DNA from 4 places in the Streptomyces sp. NPDC058221 genome. Region 4 is predicted to be linked to each of the others. Evidence: riboswitches for the same ligand, from Rfam matches in the RefSeq annotation. Region 4 holds a riboswitch; each other region holds the start of a gene.
What was found. A riboswitch is a leader RNA that binds a small molecule or an ion and turns the genes downstream of it on or off. The one in region 4 is predicted to bind cyclic di-AMP.
Positions count from the first base shown of each region.

Region 1: it holds a riboswitch for cyclic di-AMP, as region 4 does, so the genes downstream of both, ACFVW8_RS21640 (M23 family metallopeptidase) here and ACFVW8_RS08065 (transglycosylase family protein) in region 4, are expected to answer to the same signal.
Region 2: it holds a riboswitch for cyclic di-AMP, as region 4 does, so the genes downstream of both, ACFVW8_RS28615 (M23 family metallopeptidase) here and ACFVW8_RS08065 (transglycosylase family protein) in region 4, are expected to answer to the same signal.
Region 3: it holds a riboswitch for cyclic di-AMP, as region 4 does, so the genes downstream of both, ACFVW8_RS09430 (peptidoglycan DD-metalloendopeptidase family protein) here and ACFVW8_RS08065 (transglycosylase family protein) in region 4, are expected to answer to the same signal.

Region 1 is NZ_JBHVWF010000067.1:14,056-19,755, forward strand. It holds gene ACFVW8_RS21635 (PP2C family protein-serine/threonine phosphatase) at 1-960, shown strand, start outside; cyclic di-AMP (ydaO/yuaA leader) riboswitch at 1,238-1,391, shown strand; gene ACFVW8_RS21640 (M23 family metallopeptidase) at 1,403-2,566, shown strand; gene ACFVW8_RS21645 (aldo/keto reductase) at 2,791-3,735, shown strand; gene ACFVW8_RS21650 (PrsW family glutamic-type intramembrane protease) at 3,732-5,345, opposite strand; gene trmB (tRNA (guanosine(46)-N7)-methyltransferase TrmB) at 5,505-5,700, opposite strand, start outside.
Region 2 is NZ_JBHVWF010000112.1:14,122-19,821, reverse strand. It holds gene ACFVW8_RS28625 (HPr family phosphocarrier protein) at 1-198, shown strand, start outside; gene ACFVW8_RS28620 (GntR family transcriptional regulator) at 401-1,111, opposite strand; gene ACFVW8_RS28615 (M23 family metallopeptidase) at 1,333-2,145, opposite strand; cyclic di-AMP (ydaO/yuaA leader) riboswitch at 2,158-2,325, opposite strand; gene ACFVW8_RS28610 (M16 family metallopeptidase) at 2,540-3,922, opposite strand; gene ACFVW8_RS28605 (M16 family metallopeptidase) at 3,949-5,325, opposite strand; gene ACFVW8_RS28600 (DNA topoisomerase (ATP-hydrolyzing) subunit A) at 5,573-5,700, shown strand, end outside.
Region 3 is NZ_JBHVWF010000020.1:3,200-8,899, reverse strand. It holds partial or broken gene ACFVW8_RS09445 (DUF6745 domain-containing protein) at 1-6, opposite strand, end outside; partial or broken gene ACFVW8_RS09440 (STM4011 family radical SAM protein) at 47-676, shown strand; gene ACFVW8_RS09435 (SGNH/GDSL hydrolase family protein) at 778-1,620, opposite strand; gene ACFVW8_RS09430 (peptidoglycan DD-metalloendopeptidase family protein) at 1,838-2,785, opposite strand; cyclic di-AMP (ydaO/yuaA leader) riboswitch at 2,789-2,978, opposite strand; gene ACFVW8_RS09425 (tyrosine-protein phosphatase) at 3,439-4,251, shown strand; gene ACFVW8_RS09420 (DUF6126 family protein) at 4,273-4,449, opposite strand; gene ACFVW8_RS09415 (helix-turn-helix domain-containing protein) at 4,497-5,105, opposite strand; gene ACFVW8_RS09410 (aspartate aminotransferase family protein) at 5,173-5,700, opposite strand, start outside.
Region 4 is NZ_JBHVWF010000016.1:27,524-33,223, forward strand. It holds gene ACFVW8_RS08050 (nucleoside triphosphate pyrophosphohydrolase) at 1-25, shown strand, start outside; gene ACFVW8_RS08055 (cytochrome P450) at 33-1,268, opposite strand; gene ACFVW8_RS08060 (transglycosylase family protein) at 1,714-2,694, shown strand; cyclic di-AMP (ydaO/yuaA leader) riboswitch at 3,007-3,178, shown strand; gene ACFVW8_RS08065 (transglycosylase family protein) at 3,183-3,923, shown strand; gene eno (phosphopyruvate hydratase) at 4,220-5,500, shown strand; gene ACFVW8_RS08075 (septum formation initiator family protein) at 5,629-5,700, shown strand, end outside.

The sequences.
Region 1 (5,700 bases), on a different contig from region 4:
GGAGCGGCCGCCCTGGTGGCCGTCGCCGTGCTGCGCCTCTACAGCGGCACCCTTTTTCGGGTCGTGCCCTCCATCGAGCTCCTCACCGTTCTCACGGTCTCGGTCCTCGCGGTCTTCATCAACGCGGTCGTACGGCGCAGCAACGAGCAGCTGGCCTCCGCGCGGGTCATCGCGGAGACCGCCATGCGGGCGGTGCTGCCGACGCCGTCCGACCGGATCGGCGGGCTGCACGTGGCCGCGCGGTACGAGGCCGCGCAGGCGGACGAGTTCGTCGGGGGCGACCTGTTCTCCGTGACGGACACCCCGTACGGGGTGCGGCTGGTGGTCGGGGACGTACGGGGCAAGGGGCTGGACGCGGTGGAGGCGGTGGCGGTGGTCATCGGCGCGTTCCGGGAGGCGGCCGAGCAGGAGCGGTCGCTGGAGGGGGTGGCGCAGCGGCTGGAGCGTGCGCTGGCGCGGGAGTCGAGCCGGCGGGGCGGTCTCGACGCGTTCGAGGGGTTCGTCACCGCCGCGCTCGCCGAGATCCCGCCGGGCGCGACCCGGGTACGGATCCTCAACCGAGGCCACCCCGAACCGCTGCTGCTGCACACGGACGGGGGGCTGGACGTCCTGCGGCCCTCGCTGCCCGCGCTGCCGCTCGGGATGGACCTGGGGGTGTGGCCGGATCGCGCCGACGAGTGGGAGCTGCCCGCCGGGTCGACGCTCCTCCTCTATACGGACGGCCTCTCCGAGGCCCGTAACGGCGAAGGCGTCTTCTACGACCCCGCCGAGCGGCTGCGCGGACGGATCTTCCCGGGGCCCGAGGAGCTGCTGTCCGCGCTGACCGATGACGTGCGGCTGCACACCGACGGGGTGACGACGGACGACATGGCGCTGCTCGCGATCGTGCGGCCCACGGAGGGGCAGCCGGAGCGGCGCACGACCGTCAAGATCGTGGGCCTGGGGGGCGGCACGGGATGACGGGGAGAGGCCGGGGCGGAGCTTCGCGACGGAGGCGCCGCGGTGGTTACCACCGTCCGTGACCGTAAGACGTCACTCCGCATAACATTTGACGCAACGTCAGAAAGCGGATAACGGCCGAAGGGCGATCAACTCGCCCGATTCCACCCGGTTGTGTCCCGTAAAGTCCAGGCCAAGGACGTGAATGATCAGTCGGAACGGCTTGGAATCGGACCCGGGTGTCTATTAACGTTCGATAACGCAGCGCGGTTGTCCCAGCCGCCGTCAGAGGCGGCACCGTGCGCGAGCGCCGAATTCCGCAAGGGAACCGGGGAACCACCTACATGGGGTGAATCGGGCATCTCTGTCTCGTCGAGAGGCGGAGGAACCCGTAGGAGACCTTCCTGCTCCGAACCCGTCAGCTAACCCGGTAGGCGAGAAGGAAGGAAAGGAGTGCGCCCCAGTGGCGTCCAACAAGCCTGCCCCCGAAGCACCCTCCCGGTTCGTCCCCGAACACGGAAATGACTTCGGAACCGGGCCCGGTGCCGCTTATGGCACCGACTACGGAACCGACTACGCAGCCGGTTACGGAACCGATCGGGGCAGCGAGTTCGGCAACGGCTTCCGCACCGACGACGCCGAGTCGGACAAGGCGTGGGAGGAATGGAACCCCACCGAGGAGTCCGTCCGTCCCGTGCGCGGCAAGCACCGCGTCGCCAAGCAGCGCAATGGTCTCGCCCGAAGCTCCACCGTCCTCGGCGTCGGTGTCATCGCGGCCGTCGGCGCGGGTGGCATGGCCACCGCGCAGAGCAAGCCGCCGGTCTCCATCTCTCTACCCGATTCCATCTCGGACAAGCTCCCCGAGGCCAAGTCCCTCCCGGGTGTCGGCGCGTTGTTCTCCGGTGAGTCCGAGGCGGAGAAGGCCGAGGCCGAGACCGCTGCCGCCCCGCTGACGACGGCCGGTATCACCACCACCGAGGCCGAGAAGGGCACGACGGACGCCGGCGAGGCGCTCCGCGCCCGCATCCTCCAGCAGGCCGAGCAGCAGCAGGACTCCGCCGACGCCGAGGCCAAGGCAGCCGAGGAGAAGGCCGCCGCGGAGAAGGCGGCCGCCGAGGCGAAGAAGCAGCAGGACGCCGCCGAGGCCAAGGTCGCTGCCGCGAAGAAGAAGGCCGCGGAAGAGGCGAAGAAGAAGGCGGAGGCCGTGCGGCTGGCCAAGCTCGCCGCCAGCTACGCCATCCCCACCTCCTCGTACACGATCACCTCGACCTTCGGCGAGGCCGGTTCGATGTGGTCCTCCGGCTACCACACGGGCCTCGACTTCGCGGCGCCGACCGGTACCCCGATCAAGGCCATCCACAGTGCCACCGTCAAGTCGGCCGGCTGGTCCGGCGCGTACGGCTACCGCACGGTCCTGGAGCTCGACGACGGCACGGAGCTGTGGTTCTGCCACCAGTCCTCGATCGGCGTCAGCGTCGGCCAGAAGGTCACCACCGGAGACACCATCGGCCGCGTCGGCGCGACCGGCAACGTGACCGGCCCGCACCTCCACCTGGAGGTCCACACCCCCGACGGCACGGGGATCGATCCGATGACCTGGCTGCGCGCCCGGGGCCTGACGGTCTGAGGCCGCTGTACGGTTCCGAGCCGGGGATTCCCGGCTCGTTGCCGTGCCCCGAGCCGCTCGTGGGCCACTGAAACGCCGGCAGTCCTGACGCTCACCCCCCGACGCCGGGGCTGCCGGTCCGCATGTCTGCGCTCGCCCCGGCGGCATGCCGTCGCCGCTGTGGCTGTAGCTGTAGCTGTAGCAGCCATGGAATAGCCGGGGCGGTGCGACGGGTTGTTCCACCCATGACTTCTCTTCGCAAGCTCGGCTCCTCCGGCCTCCAGGTCTTCCCGCTCGCCCTCGGCGGCAATGTCTTCGGCTGGACCGCCGACGAGGCGCAGTCCTTCGCCGTTCTCGACGCGTACACGGCGGCCGGCGGCAACTTCGTCGACACCGCCGACACGTACTCCTCCTGGGTCCCCGGCAACGAGGGCGGCGAGTCCGAGACCGTCCTCGGGAAGTGGTTCGCCGCGAGCGGCAGGCGTTCCGACGTCGTCCTGGCCACCAAGGTCGGCGCCCACCCCTCGTACAAGGGGCTCGCCGCCGCCACCATCAAGGCCGGGGCCGAGGAATCGCTGCGCCGGCTCGGCACGGACTACATCGACCTCTACTACACGCACTTCGACGACGAGACCGTCCCGGTCGAGGAGATCATCACGGCCCTCGACCAGTTGGTGAAGGAGGGCAAGGTCCGGGAGATCGCCGCGTCCAACATCAGCGCGGAGCGGCTCCGTGCCTCGCTCGACTTCTCCGAGCGCGAGGGACTGGCCCGTTATGTGGCGCTCCAGCCGCACTACAACCTCGTCTCGCGCGACACCTACGAGGGCGCGCTCCAGGACACCGCCGCCGACGCCGGACTGGCCGCCGTGCCGTACTACGCACTCGCCGCCGGCTTCCTGACCGGCAAGTACCGCCCCGGTACGACCGTGGACAGCCCCCGTGCCGGCGGTGCCACCCAGCACCTGGAGAGCGAGCGCGGCCAGAAGGTGCTTGCCGCGCTCGACAAGGTGGCGCAGGAGCGGGGTGCCGAGATCGCCACCGTGGCGCTGGCCTGGCTGGCCTCCCGGCCGACCGTCACGGCCCCGATCGCCTCCGCCCGTACGGTCGAACAGCTTCCCGCACTGCTGGCCGTCGCCGAGCTGCAGCTGACCGACCAGGACCTGACCGAGCTCACCGAGGCATCGGCCTAGGGCTGCCGGCCGTACGGGGGTTGCCCGTACGGCTGTTGGCTGTGCGGGGATTGCTCGTGCGGCTGTTGTCCGTACGGCGGTTGCCCGTACGCGGGCGGGCTGTACGGCTGTTGGCCGTAGGCGGCTTGGCCGTACGGGTACGAGGAGTGCGGGCCCTGGTGGTGCGGGCCGGGGCCGGCGTAGGGCTGGTGCGGGCCGTGCCCCTGGTACGGCCCGTAGCCCTGGTACGGCCGGTGCGCGGGCCGTACCGGCCGGGGGCGCAGCCGGCCCGACGCCTGCGCCGCGTACGCCAGGGCGGGTCCGGCGACTTCGCGGCGCTGCCACAGGTGGTGCAGCAGCTCCAGCTCGCGTTCGGCCAGCTCCGGGCCTGCCGTGCCGTGGCGGGCCTGTCGGCGCAGAAAGGCCAGTGACGTCGCGAACGACTCGTACTCCGCGACCGTACGGGCCGCCGCCTTGCCCCGGGCCTTGGCCTGGGACCTGGCGTGCGATGCGGCCCTGGACACGGACTGGGCGTCGGCCGGGGCCGGCAGATGGCCCGGATGAGCGGAGGGGCCGCCTCCAGCTGCCGTCGCATGCCACCGGCGGGCCGCGTCCCTGGCCATGCCGCGGGCCCGCATCGAGGACAGGGCGAGGGGTTCGGTGGGGGCCAGCCAGCCGGCTGCCGCGTAGGCGGGCAGTTCGACGGCCAGGGTGCGCAGCTCGCGCAGGCGGGACCAGATCGCCAGCCACGTCACCAGCCCGAAGGCGGGCACCATGAAGGCCCCGTACACGATGTAGAAACCGTACGGGCCGAACGTCGACGACCCGTTCCACAGGGCGTGCATGCCCATCGCGAGGACCAGGCCGAGCAGGGGCAGCGCGATGCGGCGGAACCGCCCGCGGTGCGCGCTGCCCGCCGCGATCCCGAAGCCGATGCCGGTCATGACGGTGAAGAGCGGATGCGCGAACGGCGACATCACCGCCCGTACGAAGAACGTCGCGACGGTCACGGACGCGAACCCCGAGCCCAACTGCTGGTCCTCGCCGAAGGCGTTGCCCAGGTACAGGATGTTCTCGGTGAAGGCGAAGCCCGTCGCGGCGAATCCCGCGACGACCACGCCGTCGACGATCCCGTTGAACTCCCGTCTTCGGAACAGGAAGAGCAGCAGCACGGCCGTGGCCTTGGCGCTCTCCTCGACGACGGGCGCTATGACCGTGGCGCCCAGGGTGTCCGCGCTGCCCGGGTCGGCGGTGGCCGTGGCGATCCACTCGGTCGCGAAGGAATTCGCGATGATCGCGACCAGGGCGGCCGCGCAGGCGCCCCAGGCGAAGGCGAACAGCATGCTGCGCCACGGGCCCGGCTCCACCCGGTCCAGCCAGCGGAAGGCCGTCATCAGCAGGGGGACGGGCAGGACAGCCAGACCCAGACCGACGAGGAAGCCCTGCGTCCCCGTCTGGTCGCGGACCAGGGCCAGGATCACCAGACCGCACAGGGCCAGCACGGTGAAGACGGCGACGACACGGAGCGTCCGGCTCCGCCAGAGCATGCTGACGCGGCGCGGACGGTATCGCCACTGGCCCCGCTCCGGCACAGCCGCCAGGATCTCGCCGACCCGCTGCTCCTCGAGCACCGGGACGGAAGGCTGTGACTGCCGCTGCTGCTGGACAGAACCGTCGGACGACACCCCACGACCCTAACGAGACGGACTGACAACGGCCATGGCGTATCACCTGGCCCGGTCCACCGGGGAGCGGTGGCCGGGGAGTGGTGAACGGTCAGTGGCGAGCGGTCAGTGGCGGGCGAAGAGCAGGTCGTGCACGACATGGCCCTTGTCCAGGCCCTGTCCCTCGAACCGGGTCAGCGGCCGGAAGGCGGGCCGTGGTGCGTAGCCGCCGTCCGCCGTCGTGTTCTCGAAGCGCGGGTGTGCCGTCAGCACCTCGAGCATCTGCTCGGCGTACGGCTCCCAGTCGGTCGCGCAGTGCAGG
Region 2 (5,700 bases), on a different contig from region 4:
TCCGGCGTCCCCGTGACCATCGCCAAGGCCGACGGCAACCCGGTGAACGCCGCGTCCATGCTCGCGGTGCTCGGGCTCGGCGCGCAGGGCGGCGAGGAGATCATCCTCGCGTCCGACGCCGACAACGCCGAAGCCGCTCTGGACCGCCTGTCCAAGCTGGTCGCCGAGGGGCTCGACGAGCTCCCGGAGACCGTCTGATCCAGCGGTCACGACTGCCGGAATTCCTGCGGATGAGCCGCGGCCCCCTCGACCGGGAGCCGCGGCTCTTTCGTTTACACAAGGAGCCGGCCAATCCGGACAGGATCCGGACAGGCCACTTCACCGAATTCAGTGCAGCACCGAATTCAGGGCAGCAAAAAGAAGCCCCCCTGAATACTGTTATTTGTATACGGCGTAATTGTTAAAGCCGGCCGCTCGGGGTGTTTACGACATGTTGCGAAGTCCTCACCCGGCCGGCGCGGGGAACGGTGCCGGAACCCGGCCGGTCCGGGCGGCGCAGCCGGTGTGCGTCGGTGGCCCGCTCGGCGTGCTGGGCGGCCAGCACTCTCGCCCGCTCCGCGTCGCCGCGCGCCACAGCGTCCACGATGGCCCCGAGCTCGGCCCAGGAGTCGGCCGGACGGGCCGGCTGGTCGACCACGTACATCCAGGCGATCTTGTGCCGGAGCTGGGTGAGCAGGGCGATCAGGCCGGGGCTGCCGGAGGCCTGGGCGAGCGTCTCGTGGAACCAGCCGCCCAGTGAGCGCAGGTCCTCGCCCTCACCCCGGCGCGCCCGCTCCTGCCCCAGCCTGACCAGACCGCGCAGCACCTTCAGGTGGGCGTCGGTGCGGCGCCGGGCGGCGCGGGCCGCGCCGAGCGGCTCCAGCAGCATCCGGACCTCCAGCAGATCGGCCGCCTCCTGCTCGTCGGGCTCGGCGACACAGGCCCCGGCGTGCCTGCGGGTGACCACGAAACCCTCGGACTCAAGGGTGCGCAGCGCTTCGCGCACCGGGACGCGGGAGACCCCGTAACGGCGTGCGAGCACCTCCTCCGTGAGTCGGCTGCCGCGTTCGAAGACACCCGAGACGATGTCGTCACGGATTGCCGTGCATACCGAATGCGCCGGAATGCGCATGTCCGAACCTCCGCCTTAATCCCCGCGAAACGCGGCCGATCGACGCCTATCCTGTGACTCTATTGCAATGCCGCCGCATTTCCGATGCCGGGTGGAAATTCATGAATATCTTTTGGTCACCGAGAGGTTCGGGAACGGGTGCCACGCCCTGCTCCGGCGGCCGGGCACGCCGAAGGCCCCGGCGTTGGTGCCGGGGCCTTCAGCGAGGTGGTCCGCTTCGGTCAGACGGTGACGCCGTGGGCGCGCAGGTAGGCGACCGGGTCCATGTCGGAGCCGTAGGACGGCGTGGTCCTGGCCTCGAAGTGGAGGTGCGGCCCGGTGGAGTTGCCGGTCGATCCGGAGAGACCGATCTGCTGCCCCTGGCCGATGCTCTGCCCCACGGAGACTCCGATCGAGGAGAGGTGGCCGTACTGGGTGTACGTGCCGTCCGTCATCCGGAGCACGATGTTGTTGCCGTACGCGCCGCCCCAGCCGGCCTCGACGACCGTACCGGCGCCGACGGCGACGACGGAGCTGCCGGACGCGGCGTGGAAGTCGATGCCGGAGTGGCTGCCGGAGGACCACATGGAGCCGCTGGACTTGTAGCCGGTGCTCACGTAGGAACCGGCGACGGGGAGCTGGAAGGTGCCGAGCCGGGCGCGTTCGGCGGAGCGGGCGGCACGCGCCTTGCTCTCGCGGGCCTTCTCGGCGCGGGCGGCGGCCTTGGCCTTCGCGGCCGCCCTGGCCTTGGCCTCGGCCTTCTTCTTCGCCTTCGCTTCGGCTTCCGCCTTCGCCTTGGCGGCGACGTCGGCCTGGTGCTGCTGCACGTCCGCCTGCGCCGCGATCCGGTCGGCGAGGTCACCCTCGATGGCGATGACCTGGGTGAGGCCGGTCTCGCCGGTGACAGGGGTCTCGGTGTCCGCGGCGAGGGCCGGAGAGGCCATGGAGCCGATGACGCCGGTGGTGGCCAGGGTCGCGATGCCGACGGCCTTCGCGCCGCAGCGCGTCAGACGGCTCGGGGCACGGTGCTTCCCGGTGGCACGGGTGAACGCCATGAAGTGGCTGGTCCTTTCCTTCCTTCTCGCCTACCGGGTTAGCTGACGGGTTCGGAGCAGGAAGGTCTCCTACGGATCCACCAGCCTCACAGAGGCACGGGCATCCGATTCACCCCAGGGACTGCGTGGGTCCCCGGCTCCCCCGGCTCGCGCCTGACGGGGACTCGGCGATGGCTGTCCGGTACGTCGCGGATGCGGCATACGGGTGACGGACAGCCGGGCCGACGCTAGGCGGGGGTGCTTCTCCGCACCAAACGGACAGGCCGCTTTGTAGCGCATCCCACAGGACAGACAGGCGACCTCTCCCCCAAAGCAGGCAAAAGGGAAAGCCTCCGGCGGTTCAGTGACTGCCGGAGGCTTTCCCTTTTGCCCTGCTGTCAGGGTGATTGACCGGTCAGCCGGTGACGACCGAGACCTCGCCGATGCCGAGCGCCCTGACGGGCTCCTCGATCTGTGCGGCGTCCCCGACGAGGACCGTGACCAGCCGGTCCCCCGGGAAGGCGTTGACCACGGCCGCCGTGGCCTCCACCGTGCCCGTGTCCGCCAGGCGCGCGTACAGCTGTGCCTGGTAGTCGTCCGGGAGGTGCTGCTCGACCTGGTCGGCGAGGGTGGCCGCGACGGAGGCCGCCGTCTCGAACTTCAGCGGGGCGACGCCCACGAGGTTCTGCACGGCCGTCTCGCGCTCGGCGTCCGTCAGGCCCTCGGCGGCCAGGGTCCGCAGCACCTTCCACAGGTCCTCCAGCGCCGGACCGGTGGACTCGGTGTCCACCGAGCCGCTGATGGCCAGCATCGCGGCGCCGGTCGCCCCCGTGGCGGAGTCCGCGGCCGAGGAGCGCAGCACCTGGGCGAAGGCACGTACGCCGTAGGTGTAGCCCTTCTCCTCGCGCAGTACCCGGTCGAGCCTGGAGGTGAGCGTGCCGCCCAGGCAGTAGGTGCCGAGCACCTGGGCCGGCCAGACGCTGTCGTGCCGGTCGGCGCCGATCCGGCCGATCAGCAGCTGCGTCTGCACCGCGCCGGGGCGGTCCACGATGACCACGCGGCCGGTGTCGTCGGCGGTGATCGGCGGGACGGGGCGGGGCTGGGAGGTGTTGCCCGACCAGTCGCCGATGGTGTCGGCGAGCAGTGCGTCCAGGTCGATGCCGGTGAGGTCCCCGACGACCACCGCGGTCGCGGTGGACGGCCGCACATGGGCGTCGTAGAAGGCGCGCACGGCCGCGGAGTCGATCCGCTCCACGGTCTCCTCGGTGCCCTGGCGCGGGCGCGACATACGGACGGTGGCCGGGAAGAGCTCCTTGGAGAGCTGCTTGGCCGCGCGCCGGGCCGGGTTCGCCTGCTCGTGCGGGATCTCGTCGAGCCGGTTGTTCACCAGCCGCTCGATCTCGCTGTCGGCGAAGGCCGGTGCCCGCAGGGCCTCGGCGACCAGGCCGAGCGCCTTGGCCAGCCGGGACGCGGGCACCTCCAGGGAGACCCGGACGCCGGGGTGGTCGGCATGGGCGTCCAGGGTGGCGCCGCACCGCTCCAGCTCGGCGGCGAACTCCTCCGCGCTGTGCTTGTCGGTGCCCTCGGACAGGGCGCGCGACATGATCGTGGCCACTCCGTCCAGACCCTCGGGCTCGGCCTCCAGCGGGGCTTCGAGGAAGATCTCGACGGCGACGACCTGCTGGCCGGGGCGGTGGCAGCGCAGCACCGTGAGGCCGTTGGGCAGGGAGCCGCGCTCAGGCGCGGGGAAGGCCCAGGGCCTCGCCGCTCCGGGGGCGGGCTGCGGGTGGTACTCCATCGAAACTCCAGTCGCGGCAGCGTCGCTCACTTGTCCGCTCCTTCGTGCGCGTCGGTGTCGTTGGCGGCGCCGTCTTCCGCCTCTTCGGCGGGCTCCGCGGGCTCGACGGGCTCGTAGACCAGCACCGCCCGGTTGTCGGGGCGCAGCTGGGCCCTGGCGGCCTCCTGAACCTCTTCGGCGGTGATGTCGAGCACCCGGTTCACGGCGGTCAGGGCGAGCTGGGGGTCGCCGAACAGCACGGCGAACCGGCACAGTTCGTCGGCGCGGCCCGCGACCGTGCCGAGCCGGTCCAGCCACTCACGCTCCAACTGGGCCTGCGCCCGCTCCATTTCCTCGGGCGAGGGTCCCTCACCGGCGAACCGGGCGAGCTCCTCGTCGACGGCGGACTCGATCTGCGCGACCTCGACACCGCCGGACGTCTTGACGTCCAGCCAGCCGAGCGAGGGCGCGCCGGCCAGCCGCAGCAGTCCGAAGCCGGCCGCGACGGCCGTACGGTCCCGGCGGACCAGGCGGTTGTGCAGCCGGGACGACTCGCCACCACCCAGCACCGTCAACGCGAGATCCGCGGCGTCGCACTCCCGGGTGCCGTCGTGCGGCAGCCGGTAGGCGGCCATCAGGGCGCGCGCCGGGACCTCCTCGCGGACCTCCTCGCGCAGCTCGCCGCCGATGACACCGGGAAGCGTGCCGTCGCGCGGCGGCTGCTTGCCGTCGTGCGAGGGAATGGAGCCGAAGTACTTCTCGACCCAGGCGAGTGTCTGCTCCGGGTCGATGTCACCGACGACCGAGAGCACCGCGTTGTTCGGCGCGTAGTACGTCCGGAAGAAGGTCCGCGCGTCGTCGAGGGTCGCCGCGTCCAGGTCGGCCATGGAGCCGATCGGGGTGTGGTGGTACGGGTGGCCCTCCGGGTAGGCGAGGGCGGTCAGCCGCTCGAACGCGGTGCCGTACGGGACGTTGTCGTAGCGCTGGCGGCGCTCGTTCTTGACGACGTCGCGCTGGTTCTCCATGGACTCCTCGTCGAGCGCGGCGAGCAGTGAGCCCATCCGGTCGGCCTCGAGCCACAGAGCCAGCTCCAGCTGGTGCGTGGGCATCGTCTCGAAGTAGTTGGTCCGCTCGAAGCTGGTGGTGCCGTTGAGGGAGCCGCCTGCGCCCTGCACCAGCTCGAAGTGGCCGTTCCCCTTGACCTGGCCCGAACCCTGGAACATCAGGTGCTCGAAGAGGTGAGCCAGACCGGTGCGTCCCTTGACCTCGTGGCGCGAGCCGACGTCGTACCAGAGGCACACCGCGGCGACCGGGGTCAGATGGTCCTCGGAGAGCACCACGCGCAGGCCATTGGCCAGACGGTGCTCGGTCGCTGTCAAGCCGCCGGAGCCGGCCTGGGCTGTGGCCGTGTGACCCATGGGCATGTACGTCCCTTCGATCGCGATACTGAATGTGTTGCGAGACCTGCCACTGTAAGCAAGCACACCGACGCCTGGCGAAGTTCCCGTGCCGTACACGTCACCGGAAAGGGCCGTCCCGACCCCCTCGGGACGGGTGGAGAACCCCCTTTGGGACGGGTCGAGGTCGGAGTTGTCAGTGCGGCGGTCCACAATGGTCGGCGTCAGAACCTGAGGTTGCCCGAACAGAATCCGTGAAGGAGTCGCAGCAGCGATGGCCCGCCGCAGCACGAAGACCCCGCCGCCGGACGACTTCGAGGAGAAGATCCTCGACATCGACGTCGTCGACGAAATGCAGGGCTCCTTCCTTGAGTACGCGTACTCGGTGATCTACTCACGGGC
Region 3 (5,700 bases), on a different contig from region 4:
GTCGAGCGCGTGGCGACCGGGCCCGGTCGTCCCGTTGTCAGTGAGCCGCCGGGTCGCGATCCAGACGAACCTCAGCGGCCGTACACAGTGGCTGGCCGCGGCGGGCACCGCGGGCCGGGACAAGATCGCGCTCTGGTGCACGTGCCACCCGGGGCAGACGCCGTCCGAGCGCTTCCTCGCCCGGTGCGGAGAGCTGGCGTCGCTCGGCATCCGCCACAGCGTCGGTGTGGTCGGTCTCGGCGACCACCTCGACGAGGCGCGGCGGCTGCGGGCCGCGCTCCCAGAAGAGGTCTGCCTCTGGGGCAACGCCGCGGAGGGGCACAGCTATACGGACGAGGAGGCCGGCCGGTGGACGGAGATCGACCCGTTGTTCCCGTACAGCCGCCATCCGCACCGGTCGGCCGGGCTGCCCTGCCGCACCGGTGAGTCGGTGGTCTCGGTCGACGGGGACGGCACGGTGCGCCGCTGCCACTTCGTCAAGGCCGAGCTCGGCAATCTGTACGACGGCAGCTACCGGCGGGCGTTGGGCCCGCGGTCCTGCCCGCTCGCCGTCTGCGACTGCCACATCGGCTACGTCCACCTGGAGACACTGCCGCTGTACGACGTCTTCGCGGGCGGCGTGCTGGAACGCGTACCGGCCCGGCCGCTGTACGACATCGGACGGAGACGCGCGTAACCCCCCGGACGAGTCGCCGGCCGACACCGCCCCGGAGTTCGCCGAGCGGCACCCGTTCCGCGAACTCCGACCGGGCTCCCGGGCGCCGGGAGCCCCCGGCCTCAGAGCGGCAGCAGGTCCGGCCGCTTCGCTTCCACATGGTCTCCCGAGGATTCACCGCGCAGCCGGCGCCCGATCCACGGCACCAGGTACTCGCGCGCCCAGTGGATGTCGTCGCGCCTGACCTCCAGCGTTCCCCGGTGGGCCTGCGGCGGCCATTCCTGGTCCGGGTCCGCCGGCACGTCGAGGCCGAGGACCTGGGCGGCGCGCAGCGCGACCCGGGTGTGCCCTTCGGGCGACAGGTGCAGCCGGTCGCCGTCCCACGCACGCCGGTCCTGCACGGAGCGCAGCGACCAGAGGTCGAGCACCGGGCAGCCGTAGCGGTCCGCGATGGAACGCACATGGGCGGTGTAGGTGGCGATCTTGCCGCGCAGATGGCGCAGCACGGGAACGCCGCGGGTGTCGAAGCCGGTGGTGACCATGACGGTGCCGACCGATTCGGTCAGCTCCGCGACCGCGCGCTCGAAGCGCTCGGCCACGTCGTCGGGGTCGGTGCCCGGCCGGATGATGTCGTTGCCGCCCGCGCAGAAGCTCACCAGGTCGGGGGCGAGTTCCTTGGCGCGGGGCACCTGCTCCTCGACTATCTGGTCGAGGAGGCGTCCTCGTACGGCGAGATTGGCGTATCTGAAGTTCCCGTGCGCGGCACCTGTGATGCCCTCCGTACCGGGGTCCGGGAGCTGGTCGGCGAGGAGTACCGCGAACCGGTCCGCCCAGCCGACGAATGTTCCGTCCGGGCCGAGGTCGCCGACTCCCTCGGTGAAGCTGTCGCCAATCGCCGCGTACGACTCGATGGCGCCCTGTCGGTTGATGACGCCCTGTCGGATGTTTCTCGAATCGTCTGCCACAAGGGCATATCCTGCACCTTCGAATGTGACCTACGCGACCGTAATACGGGGTTGACGGGTGGTGAGATAGACCACCTGGTCAGGTTTTGGTAAAGGGGGAATAAGTGCGCCCGGCACCAGATGCCGGGCGCACTTCACAGCAGAGGGACGGTGCGCCGCCGCACACCGTCCCTCTATGCATTGCTCAGGTCCTGGTTACCGGACCGGTGTTGCTGGATCAGACGTTGATCCCGTGCGACGCCAGGTAGGCGATCGGGTCGATGTCCGAGCCGTACGCCGGGCCCGTGCGGACCTCGAAGTGCAGGTGCGGGCCGGTCGCGTTGCCGGTCGCGCCCGAGAGGCCGACCTGCTGGCCCGCGGTCACGGCCTGGCCCGCCGAGACGGAGAGCGAGGACATGTGGCCGTACTGGGAGTAGTGACCGTCGGCGTGCTTGATGACGACCTCGTTGCCGTACGCGCCGCCCCATCCGGCGGTGACGACGGTGCCGGAGGTGACCGCCTTCACGCTGGTGCCGGTGGAGACCGGGAAGTCGATGCCGGTGTGGCTGCCGCTGGACCAGCTGGCGCCGGAGGCGCGGTAGGCCGTGGTGTGGTTGCCGGGCACCGGGTGGACGTAGCCGGAGGCGGCGCTCTGGTCCGCCGAGGACTCGTCGGACGACTGGGTGTCGGAGGAGGAGTTGGAGGCCGTGGAGGCCTTCGACTCGGTCTTGGCAGGAGCCTTGGACGGGGCCTTCGACGGGGTGGTGGCACCCGCGGAGGTGTGCGAGCCGGTGGTCGGGGCGTCGCCGGTGGCCTTGCCGCCGAGCGTCAGCTTCATGCCCGGGAAGATCAGGCTCGGGTCGTCGCCGACGACCTTGCGGTTGTCCTGGTACAGCTTCTCCCAGCCACCCTTGAGCTTGTGCTGGGCGGCGATCTTCGACAGGTAGTCGCCGGAGACCACGGAGTACGTCTTGGTGCCGGACTGCTTGTCGGCGACCGGCTTGGCCGGGGAGGCGTGCGTGGCGGCGGCCGACTTCGCGGTGGCGGGAGCGGCCTGCTCCGCGGCGTTGGCACCGGTGGCGCCGAGCAGCGGAAGCGCGATGACGGCTCCGCCGGCACTCGCGACGACGACGCCACGGGCAATGGTGCTGGACTTCGGACGGCGGTGCTTACCCGGTGTGGGCATGAAGAATTTCCTCTCCGGCGCCTACGAGGTGAGCTGTCGGGTTCGGGCTGGAGATGCCCGGCCGCGCCTGGCGCGACTTCACCCCGAGCCGGCCGGATCACTCCGGTCGGCGGCTTACCTGGTTCCCCCGCTCCTGCCACACGGTGAGTGGGTGCGAATTCCGGACGGCGGCAGGATTAGGCGTTCCATCCGGATTGACATGGAACGTAAGCGAGCCGGGACGGCGGAAACAAGCCACAGGTTCCACACCGGATTCCGCACCGGAAATTCGACCTGGAATTCCGGTCACACTCCGTGGATTACGGATCTTGGCTTTCCGCGCGGCGTACGGATTACCCGGCCGGGCCGCCGCCACACACCGTCACGGATATGATCCCGCTCACGAGCGGGTGACCATCTCCCGCATAAGCAGGGCATGTTCGACTAAAAGCCTCAATACGGACATGTCATGTCCGTCGTTCACACCGGGGGGCCTTGCCGTCCCGCGTGACCACCGCCGTCGCAGCCCGTGCCGCCACGGCCCCGAACCGTGGTGGTCCGGCGGCCCGCACAGGGGTGGTCACCGAGATGATTGCCCGGGTCATCGATGTCGTATCGTCCGAGAGTGGACCCGCCGGCGACACGCGTCGGCGGCAGAGCCTCCAGGAGTGACCGTGACGCAGCAGCTGCCGCAGACCCCGTCGACGGAACCGGAGCTGGCGGGAGTCCGAAATTTCCGTGATGTGGGCGGGCTGCCCACCTCGGACGGCCGCCGCGTGCGGTACGGGCGGCTCTTCCGCAGCGGTCACCTCGCCGGCGCCACGGCCGAGGACGCCGCGTTCCTCGGCGGGCTCGGTCTGCACACCGTCTTCGACTTCCGCAACGCCGCCGACCTCAAGCTGGACGGGCTGGACGTGGAACTGCCCGGAGTGCGCAATGTGAACATCCCGCTCACCGACCCCGCCGACGGCAGCGAGTTCTGGCGGATGGTGCGCGACGGCAACATGGACGAGCTGCGCAGCCTTCTCGCCGACGGCAAGGGGACCCATCGCATGGTCGCCTCCTACCGCACGATCATCCTGGAGCGCACGGCCGAGCACAGCCGCGTGCTGCACGCCCTGGCCGAGGACAGCGTTCCCGCCCTGATGCACTGCGCGGCCGGCAAGGACCGGGCGGGACTCTCGATCGCGGTCTCACTGCTCGCGGTCGGCGTCGGGCGCGAGACCATCGAGGCCGACTACCTCAAGTCCAACGACGCCCACCGCCGCTACCGGGTGCGCCGCAGCGACACCTCGGCGGCCGGGATGTCGCCGGAGGTGATGGAGCTGCTCAGCCCGCTCTTCGGCGCCCACAGCGAATATCTCGCCGCGGCCTTCGCCACGATCGACGAGACGTGGGGCGGCACCGACCGCTACCTCTCGGAAGGGCTGAAGATCACGCCCGAGACGCGGGAGCGGCTGCGCGAGCGGCTCCTCGACGACGCGTGACGGGCCCGGGGACGCCGCCGGCTACTGGTTGTGCATCCCCACCGCGAACAGCAGGTAGAGAAAACCGGCGATGACGTGCCCGGCCACCAGATAGGCGAACAGCCTGATGACGAGCCCGCGCGGCATCCTGCTCTCCTGCGAGTCGGACTTCTTGCGCCTGGCCGGGGTGAGCGGGTCGTAGTTCTCGGAATCGGACATGACAGTCCTCTCTGGCGACCGGACGGGCCGGCGGCGGGGAAAACGTCTCAGCGACGGTGGATCCCGCTGCCGAGGCACAGCTCGGCGGCGGGGCTCTGCAGCAGGGTGTGGACGAAGAGCAGTTCGGCGCCCTCGCGGTCCGGTGCCTCGATCCGGTGCGGGGTGAGCGAGTCGAAGTGCGCGCTGTCGCCGGGAGCCAGGTCGTGCACGATCTCCCCGAGCGTCACCCGGAGCCGCCCGGCCAGGACGTACAGCCATTCCTCACCGGGATGGACGCGCACCAGATCGCCCTGGGCGCCGTACGGGACCCGGACACGCAGCGCCTGCATCGCCCGGCCGGAACCGCCGGCCTGCTGGTACATCCAGCCGTCCGCCTCGGCCCCCTCGAACTTCCGGCCACGGACGATCGCGTCACGTTCCGGCGGGATCTCGCCGAGCAGCTCGGAGACCGTCGTACCGTAGATCCTGGCAAGTCCGAGCAGCATCGGCAGCGAAGGCTGCCGCCGGCCCGTTTCGAGCCTGGACAGATGGGCGGGCGAGAGCCCGGCGCGTTGGGCGGCGGTCTCCAGGGTGAGCCCGCGGCCGCGGCGCAGATCGCGCAGGCGCGGTGCGACACCGGGCAGCTCGTCGGCCACCCCTCCCTCTGGAGGATTCATGTCTCCATTGGGCCAGGATCTTTCCTCGGAGGCAAATTTCTTGCCTCCGAGGCAAAACCCCTGCTGATCAGCGGTTGGCCACGGCCTGCTTCACCAGGGTCCGGCCGAAGTCCCACATGAGTCCGCCGTTGTGCGCGTCGTCCATCACCGCAGTGAACGCGGTCACGAACCGGTCGACATCCGCCTCGTCGATGACGAGCGGCGGAATCAGCTTGATCACTTCGAGGTGGTCCCCGGAGACCTGGGTGAGGATCCGGTGCTTCTGGAGCAGCGGTACGACCACCATCTGTGCGAAGAGCCCCTTGCGGGCCGCCTGGAGCATGGTCCAGCGGCTGCGCAGCTTCAGCGAGGACGGCCGGCCGAACTCGATACCGATCATCAGCCCGCGCCCCCGCACCTCGTGCAGCAGCTCGTAGCGGTCGACCAGTGCGGCCAGCCGTTCGCGCAGCAGATCACCGGTGCGGCGGGCGTTCGCCACGGTCTCCTCGTCCTCCATCACAGCGAGGACCGAGAGTCCGGCCGCCATCGCCTGGGCGTTGGAGCCGAAGCTGGCCGAGTGGACCAGCACCCGGTCCATCGACGAGTAGACCCGTTT
Region 4 (5,700 bases):
CAGGGCGGCGGAGGGCAACGGCTGAAGCCGCGTCAGCGTGGCGTGAACTCCACCGGGAGCGTCCGCAGACCACGCATGATGAGGCCGCCCCGCCACCGCAGGTCGCCGGGGTCCACCGCGAGCCGCAGGTCCGGCAGCCGGCGGAACAGGGTCTCCAGCGCGGTGCGGCCCTCCAGACGCGCGAGGGGCGCGCCCAGGCAGTAGTGGATGCCGTGCCCGTACCCCAGGTGCTGGTTGTCCCGGCGGGACAGGTCGAGTGTGTCGGGCTCCGCGAAACGGGCCGGGTCACGGTCGGCCGCCGCCAGGACCACGAGCACCGGATCGCCCTCGCCGATGCGCGTTCCTCCGATGTCGAGCGCTTGTGTGGCGTAGCGCCAGGTGGCCAGCTCCACCGGGCCGTCGAAACGCAACAGCTCCTCGATGGCGGTGTCCAGGAGACGGTCGTCGCCCCGCTGGACCGCACCCTGGAAGACGGCACGCTGCGGGGGATTGCGGAAGAACGCGTGGGCGCTGTTGCCGATCAGGTTGATGGTCGTCTCGAAACCCGCGAAGAGGATCACGAAGCACATCGCGGCGGCCTCGTTCTCGGTGAGGTGCTCGCCGTGGTCGCTCGCCCGGATCAGTCCGGAGATCAGGTCGTCGCCGGGGTTCTCCCGCTTCCGGTGAATCAGTTCGGCGAGGTAGGCGCGGATCTTCTTCACGGACCGGGCGACTCCGCCGCGTGGACCGCCGCCGTGCCGGATCATCATGCCCGCCCAGTCGCGGAAGTCGGCCTGGTCCTCCTCGGGTACGCCGAGCAGGTCGCAGATGGCGTAGATGGGGAGGGGGAAGGCGAAGTCATGGATCAGGTCGGCCTCCCCCTTCGCCGCGAAATCGTCGATGAGCTGATCCGCCAGCTCCTGCACACGGGGTCCGAAAGCGGCGATCGTCCGGGGCGTGAAGGCCTTGGACACCAGCCGGCGCAGCCGGGTGTGGTCGGGCGGGTCGATGTTCAGCAGATGCGTCATCAGGTTGGCGCTGCGCTCGCCGGGGATACCGGTCCTGCTCTTTCCCTGGGCGTCCTGCGCGTGGTGCGCGGGGTTCTTCGAGAGCCGGCTGTCGGCGAGGGCCTGCCGCGCGTCCGCGTACCGGGTGACGAGCCATGCCTCGACGCCGCTGGGCAGTGTCGTCCGGTGTACGGGGCTGTGCTCCCTCAGCCAGGCGTAGGCGGGGTACGGGTCGGTGGCGAACTCCCAGGTGAAGAGTTCGGGCGGCGGGGTGTGGTTCACATGACGACGGTATCGGGCGTCCGCGGGCCGGCCCGCACCGTCCACAGGGCCCCGGACGCTTCGGCCGGCCCGCACCGGCGGGGGCCTCGTGCAGCGTGACAATCAGCACCTCGGACACGGCACGGCGGCCCTCACTGTCCGGGAGCGCCGCTCGCCCAGGCCGGAGGAACGGACCGCGCCCGCCACGCTGCTGAAACGCCTTCTGGACCTGCGGCTTGCGGTGGAACCTGCCGATTTGCTCCGGCATGGGGGGCTTGCCGTGCGCGGACTGCACACCCTTCCCTCGGAGTTCGCCCCCGAAGCCGTTTCCGGTCGAAGTGACACTCTGTCAACTCTGTGACTTTCACGTGATCTCCGCTGCATCGACTTGTGACACACGTTCGTGTCCCGCTAGGTTCACCGTTCGACTCACCAGTCACTCGTCAGTCACACGGAAGGCATCCTCATGGGCTCCGCGAACGGCAGACACCGTCGCCCTCGTCAGGCACCCGCGATCATCGTCGCCGCAGGCGTGACCGGCTCGGCCATCGCCATCCCTCTGCTCGGTGCGGCCGGCGCGCACGCCGCCGACGCCTCGACGTGGGACCGGGTTGCCGAGTGCGAGAGCGGTGGCATGTGGAGTGCCGACCTCGGCAACGGCTACTACGGAGGCCTGCAGTTCTCTCAGGAGGTCTGGAAGTCCTACGGCGGCGACTCCTACGCCCCGCGCGCGGACCTCGCCAGCCGCTCGCAGCAGATCGCCGTGGCGGAGAAGGTCCTGGACGACCAGGGCCCGAAGGCGTGGCCGAGCTGTGCCGTCGTGTCCGGCCTCGCCGAGGACGGGTCCCTGCCGGGCGTCGACCCGGGCAGCACGCCGTCCGCCGACCCGTCGGAGTCCGCGGACCCGTCGCCGTCCGCCGACCCGTCACAGAGCGCGGAGCCGTCCGACGACGCCTCCGAGGACGCGACGGACGCTCCGTCGGACGACGCCACCGATGCGACCGACGACACGGCTGACAAGGACCGTACGCCCGACGCGTCGGCCACCCCGTCCGCCACGCCCTCACCGTCCGGCTCCTCCGGCGCGGACGGCCCCTCGGACGGGCCCTCGGCCACCCCCTCCGACGATGCCTCGGACGGGGCCGGGCAGGACACGGAGACGGGCGGCAAGCACCGTGGCGCGCCGGCTCCCGAGGGGAACGGCGGCAAGCGGGACTCGGGGCGGCACGCCTCACGCGGTGACGGTGAGGCACGCGACACCGGCACACCGGCCGCTGACGGTACGTACACCGTCCGGGCGGGCGACAACCTCTGGGCGATTGCTGACGCACAGAATCTGCCCGGCGGCTGGACAGGGCTGTACGAGGCCAACAAGGCGGAGGTCGGTTCCGACCCGAACCTCATCCTGCCTGGCCAGAGCCTCGACCTCGGCGTGAAGACCGGATGAGAACGGCTCTGCACGCAGTCTGATCAACAGCTGAAAGCACCCTGAATCTGGGGTATTTAAGAGGCCTATGTCCCACTTTTGACTAAGTGAGACATGGGTCTCTTCGCGTGAACTGATGCATCTTGTCCGAGAGCTCCCGCCGCATCCGTTCCCACCTGCGCAAACAGGTGTTCTTCAGATGCGAATACGGGCTGTTTATCCGGTATGTCCTTCTTTGAATGTGGGGGTTGCGTGTGTTTACGGTCGGAACCGCTCGCACCGCGGGCCCCGTCGATCGTCACGCCGAATCCTGCCGTCGGTCGAAGGGAACAGACGCGTAAAGCGCCGTAGGCAGGAGCGGGGGACCCAGGTAAGTGCCGGGCCCGGTCGTCGCGAGACGTATCGGGAGCGGCTTGGGGTGAAGTCGTGCGCTAGGACGCACGACCGGGCAACTCACTTGGCCCGAACCCGACAGCTCACCTCGTAGGCGTCGGTGAGGAGAAGTCTCGATGCTGCTGAACAGCAAGGGCAACAAGCACCGTCGCCCGTCCAAGGCCGTCCGTATCGCCACGCTCGCCGGTGTCACCGGTGCCGCCATCGCCGTGCCCCTCATGGGTGCGACCGGCGCGTCCGCCGCCTCCGTCTCCACGTGGGACGCGGTCGCCCAGTGCGAGTCCGGCGGCAACTGGTCCATCAACACCGGCAACGGCTACTACGGCGGTCTGCAGTTCTCGCAGTCCAGCTGGGCCGCCGCCGGCGGTACGCAGTACGCGGCCCGCGCCGACCTCGCCAGCAAGTCCCAGCAGATCGCGGTCGCCGAGAAGCTCCTCGACATGCAGGGACCGGGCGCCTGGTCCTGCGCCGGTGCCGGCAACCTGAGCAACGACGGTGTCGACCCGGGCGTCGACACCGGCTCCGGCAAGACCGAGACCGCCCCCAAGCAGGAGTCGGCGCCGGCCCAGCAGGCCGAGCCGAAGAAGGCCGAGCGCAGCGAGGCCCCCTCCACCAACCGTTCGGACCGCTCGGCCGCCCCCAAGGCCGAGTCGAAGAAGACCGTCACCACGCCGACCGGCGACAAGGTCAAGAAGGGCGACGGCGAGTACAAGGTCGTCACCGGCGACTCGCTGAGCAAGATCGCTGCCGACCACGACGTCAAGGGCGGCTGGGAGCAGCTGTTCAAGTTGAACAAGGACATCGTCGAGGACGCCGACATGATCTTCCCGGGTCAGCAGCTCCACCTGGCGAAGTAGTCCAGCACCTCCTGAAGCAGTTCGGCATCCTCCTCGCCGACCGCCCCGGTCCGGCCGCATCTTCCCCCCGTGCGTGCCGGGCCGGGGCCTGCCGTTTCTGTGTTGATTGTTCAACTGTTGTAGTTACTCACCAGTAAATTTCTGGTCGTATGCCCGGCTATGCCTGCCCTTGGGTCCTTTTTCGTCCCAGGGGACGGGCGTGCGGCCGACTGAGACGGCCGGGCCGGTTAGGCTCTTGGCGCAAGGCCAAAGTGACCCTGCACAACCAGCGTCATATCCCAGAAGGAGATCGCCTCGTGCCGTCCATCGACGTCGTCGTAGCCCGGGAAATCCTCGACTCCCGGGGCAACCCCACGGTCGAGGTCGAGGTTGGCCTCGACGACGGCAGCACGGGCCGTGCTGCCGTCCCGTCCGGAGCCTCCACCGGTGCGTTCGAGGCCATTGAGCTTCGCGACGGTGACCCCAACCGCTACCACGGCAAGGGTGTCGAGAAGGCAGTCCTCGCCGTGATCGAGCAGATCGGCCCGGAGCTCGTCGGCTACGACGCGACCGAGCAGCGGCTGATCGACCAGGCGATGTTCGACCTGGATGCCACCGAGAACAAGGGCTCGCTCGGCGCCAACGCCATTCTCGGCGTCTCGCTCGCCGTCGCCCACGCCGCGTCCGAGGCTTCGGACCTGCCGCTGTTCCGCTACCTCGGTGGCCCGAACGCGCACCTGCTGCCCGTCCCGATGATGAACATCCTCAACGGTGGGTCGCACGCCGACTCCAACGTGGACATCCAGGAGTTCATGATCGCCCCGATCGGCGCGGAGTCCTTCTCCGAGGCCCTTCGCTGGGGCGCCGAGGTCTACCACACGCTGAAGAAGGTCCTGAAGACCAAGGGCCTGTCCACCGGCCTCGGCGACGAGGGCGGCTTCGCGCCGAACCTGGAGTCCAACCGCGCCGCCCTCGACCTCATCGTCGAGGCCATCAAGGAGGCCGGCTACGCCCCGGGCAAGGACATCGCGCTCGCGCTCGACGTCGCCGCGTCCGAGTTCTACAAGGACGGCACGTACGAGTTCGAGGGCAAGTCCCGCTCGGCCGCCGAGATGACCGAGTACTACGAGGAGCTCGTCTCCGCGTACCCGCTGGTCTCCATCGAGGACCCGCTGTACGAGGACGACTGGGCCGGCTGGAAGGTCATCACCGACAAGATCGGCGCCAAGGTGCAGATCGTCGGCGACGACCTCTTCGTCACCAACCCGGAGCGCCTGGCCCGCGGCATCGAGGAGGGCTCCGCCAACGCCCTGCTCGTCAAGGTCAACCAGATCGGTTCGCTGACCGAGACCCTGGACGCCGTCGAGCTGGCCCAGCGCAACGGCTTCAAGTGCATGATGTCGCACCGCTCCGGCGAGACCGAGGACGTCACCATCGCCGACCTCGCGGTCGCCGTGAACTGCGGCCAGATCAAGACCGGCGCCCCGGCGCGCTCGGACCGCGTCGCCAAGTACAACCAGCTGCTGCGCATCGAGGAGATCCTCGACGACGCCGCGGTGTACGCGGGCCGCTCGGCGTTCCCCCGCTTCAAGGGCTGACCACAGGTCGACCCGCACGGCCGGGGTCGGCAAGCCCGACGGGGTCCAGCGCCCCGGCCTCCGTCCGTCCCCGCACTCGGTCCCGTACCGTGTGCGGGGACGGACGTGCGTAATGGGGAGGCGGAGACATGGCCGCGAAGGACCGGGACCGGTTCTCCACCGCGACCCGGCTGAGGCTGCTCGGTGAGCAGACCGCGGCC